DNA from 2 places in the Halanaerobium hydrogeniformans genome. Region 1 is predicted to be linked to the other one. Evidence: riboswitches for the same ligand, from Rfam matches in the RefSeq annotation. Region 1 holds a riboswitch; the other holds the start of a gene.
What was found. Region 1 has a riboswitch for cobalamin ahead of HALSA_RS12695 (ribonucleoside triphosphate reductase). Riboswitches for the same ligand answer to the same signal wherever they lie in the genome.
Positions count from the first base shown of each region.

Region 1 (4,822 bases):
TAAATTTGCTAAAGCTACCTTTTTTTCTGTTATAGGCTCCAACACAAAAAATGGATGCCAGTCACTTGTAGTAATATCAAGATCTTTTTCAGCTTTAATTCTAATTTTATCATGTCTGCTAACATCTATGGCAACTGCATCAGTAATTAAATCCCATTCTGATCTATGATACTCTTCATTATAACTTAAGGCCATAATAGGCTTTAAATTTTCATAATTTTTAACGATCTCTTCTATTTTCATTAATCCTTTATCAGTTAAAACCTTATTTCCTTTCTCAATACAGCCTCCTGTATATTTAGACTGCAGTTCATCCTGTAATTCAAGGGCAGTAAATATATCATCTGTCAAATTTACAGGTAACTGAGTAGAGTTTGTATAATAAGGATCTGCACCTTCGTTAATTACCCTGTCCTCATTTGCAGAAATAATGCTGTCACCAAATTTTTCTTTATCAAGTCTGGCAAACCTATATGCTGTTCCCTCAGCAGGAGTAGCTTCTAGATTATATAAATTATCAGTTTTTTCCTGATATTCCTGTAGTTTATCCCGCATTGCATCCATCACTTCTAAAGCAAACTTTTGTCCATCCTGGGAAGCTATATCTTTATCCATAAAATTAAGTAGAGCCTCATTCATTCCATTTAATCCTATTGTGTTGAAATGATTTTTCCAGTATTCATCAAAACGTTTTTTAACATCTCTTAAATAAAATTTAGAATATGGATATAACCCCTGTTCTGTAAGATTTTCAAGTACTTTTCTTTTGATTTCAAGACTGTCTTTAGAAATATCCATTAATCTATAGACACGATTGATAAAATCAGCTTTATCTGCCGCCAAATATCCAATTCTTGGCATATTTAAAGTAACCACTCCTATACTTCCTGTCATAGGATTAGCGCCAAATAAACCTCCCCCTCTTTTGCGCAGCTCTTTATTGTCAAGACGTAATCGACAACACATAGAACGAGCATCTTCGGGATTCATATCTGAATTGATAAAGTTGGAAAAATAGGGAATTCCAAATTTTGCAGTCATCTCCCAAACGGGATCAAGCACCGGATTATTCCAATCAAAATCATCTGTAATATTATAGGTAGGAATAGGGAAAGAAAACATTCTGCCTTTTGCATCACCATCCATCATCACTTCCGCAAAAGCACGGTTAAACTTATCCATTTCCTCCTGGAATTCTCCGTATGTTTTTGATTTATATTCTCCTCCTATAATTACTGACTGTTCTTTTAAATAATTAGGTACTTCAAGATCCATAGTAATATTTGTAAAAGGAGTCTGAAATCCAACCCGGGTAGGGACGTTCATATTGAATAAAAATTCCTGCATTATTTGTTTAACTTCTTCATAATTAAGATTATCATAAGCGATAAATGGTGCCAGATAGGTGTCAAAATTTGAAAAAGCCATTGCCCCTGCAGCCTCGCCCTGGAGCGTATAATAAAAATTTGTGATTTGGCCTAAAGCTGTCTGAAGATGCCTGGGTGGAGAACTTTCAATTTTTGTTGGTACACCTCGAAAACCTGTCCGTAAAAGATCTTCTAAATCCCATCCACAGCAATAGACACTCAGGTTTCCTAAATCATGAACATGCAAATCACCGTCTTTATGTAATTTCTCTATTTCATCTGAATAAATTTGCTGCAACCAGTACTGACCTGTTACCTCTGAAGCAATAAAATTATTTAAGCCCTGCAGAGAATAGCTCATATTAGAATTTTCATTAACTTTCCAGTCACTTCGATCTAAATAATTATCCATAATATTTACAGCATCTGCAAATAGTTTTTTGGTATCACGAAGTTTAGAGTGCTGCTCTCGATAAAGTATGTATGCTTTTGCAACATCGGCATAACCTTTTTCTATTAATACTTTTTCTACTAGATCTTGAATTTGTTCAACCTCAACTATCCCGCCATCTTTGAAAAATATTTTAAGATAAGAAATAACTTCTGAACAAATTTCATCTCCAATTTTATCATTATTGCTTTCTACAGCTTCTGCTGCTTTAATTACTGCAGCTTTAATTTTATCAGAATTAAAATCTACTTTTTTGCCGTTTCTCTTTTTTACATATTTTAAGGCCATCCTTATATCCCCCTATTTATAAAATAAACATTTGTTTACAATGACTGTAATATTTACTTATTCTTGACAGAATTAATATTTCCTGCGTCAAAAACAAAAAAGAAAATCCCTTCCGAAAAATATCGCAAGGGAGTCATAAGAGCAAAACTGAATTTAATTATCTTTCACCCCTCTCATATCCCGTGAGTATCTGGTGATTAAATATGGCAGGTCTTCCGGCTTGGTTTGCAAAGCAGACCCTCTTCCCGGTTTCCCAGTGAGATAACAGTCTTTTTTTAAACCTTACGGCGGCGGGACCGCAGAGGACTTTAACCTCTTTCCCATTTTAATGCAATTATTAATTTTCGTTTTAAACACCAAAACAATAATTACAACCTATATTTAATAATATTAAATTTTTAATTGTTAGTAATTTCCTAAAATTTCTTCCAACTTATCTATATCTTATAATATTTGTTATCTAAAAAGCAAATTAAGTTTGCTTTTTTAAAAAATTATAAGATAAATGACCTTAACAATAATTGAAGTACACCAAAAATTCCTCCAAACCATCCATATTGTTTTAATTGATTAAAATAATGGCCGGCAAAACTATTAAAAGTGCTTTCAATTTCAGCAGGATCCATTTTTCTTATTTCAGCAGAAGTTAATTCTTTTAATTCTAAGCTCTCAACAATTTTTTCAGAATTAACAATTAAACTATCTATTCCACTCTGCAAAAATAGTTCTAATAAATAATTTAAACTTTCTCTGTCCATTTCCTTTTGTAAATGACTTATGAAATCAGACACTAAAGCTATTGTTTCTTCAGCTATGCTTTCGAGCGTTTCTTCTTTTTCCAAAATTGCACTCAAGTTATCTATAATTTCATTTATTGATTGAGATGATATAAAATTTCTTTCTGCAAAATTTAAATTCTCAGTAAAATTAAGCCATGTTTTTTCTGCTTTTACAAATTGATTATTATTAATCAGGTATTTAAATTGATTTTTTATTTTTTGATCTGAAAAAATATTTTTTAGATCAACTAAAAGTTTTAATTTTTGTTCAAGGCTGAATTGATTTTTTATAAATTTTTCTAATTCAATTTTGTTTACTTCAAAATTAAAATTAAATAGCTCTTTTTCTTCACCTTTAAGCAAAGCTTGACTAAGTTTTTCTATTTCAGTCTCATTTAAAAATATAAATGTATTTAAAAAATCTTCACCTTTAGCAGAATTAAAGAAATAAGTTGCTGAAGATGAAAAATCAAAGCTGCTTAAACTCTCAAAGCTTTTCTGCTCGAGATCTTTTAGATAGCTTTCTAAATCATTTTTTATATTTTCATCTTCTTCTGCAAAGAATGCTGGCAAATAATGATTAAAAATTCTTTTCCCAACTGCATCAATAAAGCCATCCAAATCAGCCATTAATATTGCTCCAGAGATAAGAGTGTTTTTAAGAATCCCACCTTTTTTAGCTTTCTCAAACTCTATTAACTCATCTTTTTTAAATTTTAGTTTCTGCAAAATATTCTCTTCCTCTTTATATAAAAACTCTGTGGCTGTTCCAAAGAGATCATCTTTATTTTCTTGTAAATAAGAAAAAATAAGATCATTTAAATCTAGCTTTAAATCAGTTCCAAAAAGTTGTGGGACAAGATATTTGGCAAAAGGAAAAATCTTTTTATCACTGATAATTTCTTTAAAACGATGAGAGCTTAAACTCAAAGTATATTCCCCTGCCAAAGCAGTAGATACTTTCTCTAATGAAAAAATATCCTGTCCTATCTGAGCAGTGGAAAAATTAATATTTTCTTCCTTTTTATTTAAGAATTCAAGGCTTTTTTCCTCTAAACTGATAATTTTAATTTCATTTTCTAGAACATTAGCAAGCTTTGTATTGATATATTTTTGCAAATCTGCGTTTCCTTTGGCTTTAGGAATTTGCTCAAGCGAAAAATTAATTAACTGTTCTGCTATTAAACTATCCTTGTTTTTTAACAGGCTGAACAAAAGCCGATAATCCTGCTCTTTAAAATACTGCAATCCTTTATCGGTTATTTTAGCCCTATTATTTTCTAACAATTCTGCAGCAGAGTTTGCCTTAAGAAGTTCTTTTTCTACAAAAGATCCCATAGAATCAGCAAATCTATTTCTATTTTTAGCCACTACTCCTGGGGTAAAAGGCATTTTAAAAGAAGCAATATATTTTTCCTGATAGGGGTTAAAAATCATCCAAATAGCTAATACATTTGTCAACCAACCAACTCCACCATATAAAACAGCAGAAGATACATAATCAACCCAAACTGGAGATGCAGCCATCAAAGCAGCCTCAACACCTGTTAGGTTGAATATCATTCCAGCTGCAGCCCCAAGTAAAGCTCCTAAATAAGTGATAGGTTTCAGTTCTTTACCCATGAATTCCTCAATTGCTTTTTGTACTTCCTGATCAGAAAGTTGATTAAGATTTGCAGAAGCTGTTTGAGCTATACTCCCTTCAACTATTTCTGGTAGATAATTGTATAAAAAAGCACATAGCTCATCAGTTAGTTTAAGAATATTTTTTTTATCTTTAGAAAAGTCTTTATATAAATCTCTAAGCTCCTTATTTTCTATTTTACTTTCTAAATCTAAAAATCTGTTTTCTAATTGCCCAGAAATTATTTCAGTATTATTTTTAATGAATTTGTTTAGATATATCAAGGCATTTTCATTAATATATTTAAATAAAG
Region 1 covers NC_014654.1:2,453,824-2,458,645, forward strand. Annotated here, with positions in the region: gene HALSA_RS12695 (ribonucleoside triphosphate reductase) at 1-2,106, opposite strand, end outside; cobalamin riboswitch at 2,295-2,482, opposite strand; gene HALSA_RS11480 (DUF445 family protein) at 2,601-4,822, opposite strand, start outside.

Region 2 (4,822 bases), 480 kb from region 1:
AGAACATTTGTCGAAGAAACAGGTGGAGCTAACTTCATCTTTGTAACAAAGGATAAGGAGATTGTTACACCAAAGTCAGAAACTATTCTTCCTTCCATAACAAAGAGATCAATCCTTTATATAGCTGAAAATAGGCTTGGTCTAAAGGTAAGCGAGCGGCCTGTAAAGTTCGAAGAATTAGAGGAATTTGCAGAATGTGGAGTTTGTGGTACTGCAGCAGTTATCTCACCGGTCGGAAAAGTGGTTAATGAGGATAAAGAGATCACCTTCCCAAGTGGTATGGAAGAAATGGGAGAGGTTACTAAAAAGCTCTATGATACACTAACTCAAATCCAGTTGGGAGATATTGAAGCACCTGAAGGCTGGATCAGGAAGATTGTTTAAGCAGAGATATTAAAATAATGATGCTAAAAGGAGAAAAAGATGCAGAATTATAGTAAAGATTTAAAAAAAGAAATCAGGCAACTAGCAAAAATAGCCCACAAAAGGGAACTGGAAAATGAACTTTCAGATCTGCAGGAGAAATTTAAAGAATGGGAAGATAAAAAAATGAATGTCTTTGAATTAGACCATGAGATCTACATCTATCATGTCAAAATCTCGAGGGCTATTTTCAAACGCTATAATAATGACGGCCAACTAGATATGGTAGTAGCTTCTGCAGTGGCAAGGGGTATTATTGAAATTGAAGAACTGAGTGAAAAACTTCTTGATAGTCTTAAGGCTATCATAAATAGATTTGGTGGTGTTTAAAGATGTCAGGTTCAGTATTAGGTGATTTGTTTAAAATTTCAACCTGGGGTGAATCTCATGGCAAAGGCCTTGGTGTAGTTATAGATGGCTGTCCCGCCGGCCTGGAATTGAATGAAGAAGATATACAGTCTGATTTAGATAGGAGAAAACCCGGGCAATCTCCTTTTACAACCCCAAGAAAAGAAGGAGATAAGGTAGAAATCTTATCAGGGGTATTCAAAGCTAAAACAACAGGCACCCCGATTTCTCTTATAATATATAATAAAAATCAGCGTTCCAAAGATTACACAAAGCTTAAAGATGTTTATCGACCCGGACACTCTGATTATAGCTATGATCTAAAATATGGTTTTAGAGATTACCGGGGTAGTGGTCGGGCTTCAGGCAGAGAAACAGCAGCCAGGGTAGCAGCAGGAGCTGTTGCCAGGAAAGTGCTGGCGGAACTGGGAGTTAAAATCAGGGCATATACTGCCTCTATAGGTCCGGTGAAGATCGATCCCGAGAACACAAAGATTGAAACCAGGCTGGATAATTTTCTCTATATGCCTGATCAGAAAGCCGCCAAAAAAGCCGAAAAATACTTAACAGAGCTGATGGAAGATAATAATTCCTCAGGTGGAACCATTGAATGCAGGGTTGAAAACATTCCAGAGGGACTGGGAGAGCCTGTTTTTGATAAAAGTGATGCTCTACTGGCCAGGGCAATCATGTCGATTGGAGCGGTAAAAGGTGTTGAGATTGGGAGTGGTTTTAAAGCTGCTGAGATGACAGGTCATCAGCACAATGACTTTTATCAGTACGATGAGGATCAAGAAATAAGCAAGCTGACGAACAATGCCGGTGGTACTTTAGGTGGGATAACTGATGGTAGTGAAATAGTTTTAAGAGCTGCGGTTAAAGCTACTCCGTCAATAGAGAAAACACAATCGACGGTCAACAAAGCTGGAGAAAATATTGAATTGAATATCCACGGTCGTCATGATCCGGTAATAGTACCGAGAGCTGTTGTTGTGGTGGAAGCTATGACAGCTTTGACCCTGGTTGATTTACTTTTAAAACAGATGACAACTAGACTGGAATATATTAAAAAGGTCTTTTAGAATCTCAACTTAATTGCTAGAAATTATTTAAAAGTTGTTGTAATAGTTTTTAAATTATGATAATATTTTTTTAGATTAGGAATTTTTGATTAAAAATTAAATATAATTAAATGGGTGAGCGGTTAATTCAAAAAGAAAATTTTTAAGTTGACTGCTTTAAAAGGGAAATCTGCATGAGTTAAAGCTGAGTGCTGCTTGTGACAGTGCGGTCCCGCCACTGTAAGCGATAAAAGGGTCTTTCAATTACCACTTGATTATTAAAATAATCGGGGAAGGTGAAAGGTTAAGGTCGTGAGCCAGGAAACCTGCCTATTTAATCTGCAGTTTATTTAAATTGCTAGTGAATTATGGAAAAGTTCACAGCTCCTTAAGGGAGTTGTGGACTTTTTTTGATTTTAATAACTAAACTAGATGAGGAGGCCAATTATGCAGGCAGCAATATTAAACGAAAAAAAACAATTAGAACTAAGAGATCTGCCCAGACCAAAAATTGTACCAGGTGGTGTTTTAATTAAAGTAGTGGCAAGTGGACTCTGCGGTGCTGATTTAAAAATGATCGATAAAGGCCATAAAGCACTCACTTACCCCAGAGTTTTAGGCCATGAGATCACAGGGATTATAGTTGAAAGTGAAACTAAAGAATTTAATAAAGGAGATAGAGTTCAAATAGCACCAGGTATAGTCTGTGGGGAATGTTATTTTTGTCAGCAGGGGATTACAAACCACTGTCAGGAGATTGAGATCTTTGGATTTACTGTAGATGGTGGTTTTAGGGAGTACATAGCTATTCCAGAGAAAGCCATCAAAGCTGGAGTTTTAAATATAATTCCTGATAACTTAAGTTTTTCTGAAGCGGTTTTTGCCGAACCATTAGCCTGCTGTATTAATGGATTGGAACTGGCTCAATTTACTGAAAATGAGAGTGTTTTAATAATTGGAGCAGGTCCTATCGGTTGTTTAAAGGCAATGCTGGCTAAAAGTTATGGGGCAAAAAAGATAATCCTAGCCGATAAATTAGCTAAACGGCTGGACTTTGCAGCTTCTCTAGAGCTTGATTCTTTGATTAATGTTGAAGAAAAGGCATGGCATGATATCGTAAATAAAGCGACTGATGGCCGGGGGGTTGATTTGATAGTTTTGGCATCAAGTCATGTAAGTGTTGATCATTCTTTAACAGGATTATTAAATAAGCGGGGTAAGATCTTATTGTTTTCGGGTTTTGCTGATGGCAAAGAAAACTTAGAGATCGATGGCAACTTATTTCATTATGGTGAAATGGCTTTAATTGGAGCTTATGGCTGTACTGTTAAACAGAATAAAAAAGCTTTAAAGCTGATGGCTAAGCAAAAAATAGCAGTAAAAAAATTGATAACAGATCAAATTTCATTAAACGAAATTTTTAAAGGTGTAGAAAAAGCAAGAAATAAAGAAACAATCAAAGTTATCATCAAAGAAAATGAAGGAGGAAATGGATGATGAATGAAGTAGTAAACAGCAAGCAGTTTGGCCAAAGTATAAGTGGATTAATCGAAGGAAAGGATTTTTCCCGAGCAGAGATGGAAGGACTTTTTACTCAAGTGCTTTTAGACCAACAATCAGAAATGCAGCAGGGAGCTTTTTTAGCTGCATTAAAAGCAAAGGGAGAAACGGTAGAGGAAATAGCTGGAAGCTGGGATGCAATCTATAATTTAGATACCATCAAATTAACTCCTCAGCTGGAACAGCCTTTAGTAGAAAATTGTGGGACAGGAATGGATAAGCTAAATACTTTTAATATCAGTACTGCTGCCTCAATCGTTGCAGCAGCTGGAGGTGTAAACATGGCCCGGCATGGTTCAAGAGCGATCACTTCTAACTGTGGTACAATCGATATTTTAGAAGAATTAGGGGTTGGAGTTGAGTGTGCCCCAGAACTTATAGTAAAAAGCATCGAAGAAGTTGGAATTGGAGTCTTAAATGGTATGGACTCTAAAATACACCCTACGGCTTTAGGCAGGATACTTGCCAGAATTTCCTTTGGCACAACTTTAAATATTGCAGCTTCTTTAGCGAACCCTGTTTATCCGAAATATGGGGTTCGGGGAGTATACAGCAGAGAGCTATTAAAACCGGTAGCAAAAGTCATGCACAAAATAGGTTATAAAAAGGCCATAGTAGTTCATGGTTTAGCAGAAGATGGAATAAGCGGGATGGATGAAGCCTCAACTCTGGGCAGAAATCATCTGGTTGAAATTGATGAAACAGGTCAGCTCAAAGAGTACTCCATTGATCCACGAAGTCTGGGGATAGAAAAAGCAAGTAGCAAAGATATTCTTCCCTGCCAGGATAGGCAAAGTGAGGCTTTAGAGCTGATTAAAGTATTAAAAGGTGGGGGAGAAAAGGCCCGCTCAGATATTATAGCCCTCAATACAGCTCTGATCTTTTATCTAATGGATTATCATGATCAGCTTAAAACTGCCTATGAGGCAGCCAAAGAGATCATTAACTCAGGTAAAGCAATTAATAAGCTTAAAAAATGGGTTCAGGTGCAGAATTCAGAGCCTGAAAAGGGATTAAAAAAGCTGGATAGATTATTGGCAAAAATCTAAAGGAGGTAAATAATGCAGCTCTATGCTCTAAAATCTGAACAGGGTTATTTAAAAGCTGACAAAAAAGATGGTTATCAACTCGTTAATTTAAATAAAGCTTCAGTGTTTTCCAGTCAGCATTCTAAAAAATTAATTGAGCTACAAGAAAAAGCTAAGCACGATAAGCTAGCTAATTTGAGATTAGTAGAATTAGAGATCAGAGAAAAAGAACTTTAAGCTATTAAATAAATGTAGTTTAACTCAGTGTTAAATATTGAAATTGTAAAAAGCTTAATTTAATTTTTTCTGATAGAAGAGTATAATACTATCTGAAATAGCATAGATTATTTATTTGAGGAGGGTCTAATGATGGATAAGAATAGATTGTCAGCAATATATCTA
Region 2 covers NC_014654.1:322,847-327,668, forward strand. Annotated here, with positions in the region: gene HALSA_RS01360 (branched-chain amino acid aminotransferase) at 1-384, shown strand, start outside; gene HALSA_RS01365 (hypothetical protein) at 424-753, shown strand; gene aroC (chorismate synthase) at 756-1,853, shown strand; cobalamin riboswitch at 1,949-2,180, shown strand; gene HALSA_RS01375 (alcohol dehydrogenase catalytic domain-containing protein) at 2,280-3,329, shown strand; gene trpD (anthranilate phosphoribosyltransferase) at 3,329-4,441, shown strand; gene HALSA_RS01385 (hypothetical protein) at 4,454-4,657, shown strand; gene HALSA_RS01390 (ADP-ribosylglycohydrolase family protein) at 4,790-4,822, shown strand, end outside.
Region 2: another riboswitch for cobalamin. It lies ahead of HALSA_RS01375 (alcohol dehydrogenase catalytic domain-containing protein); the one in region 1 lies ahead of HALSA_RS12695 (ribonucleoside triphosphate reductase).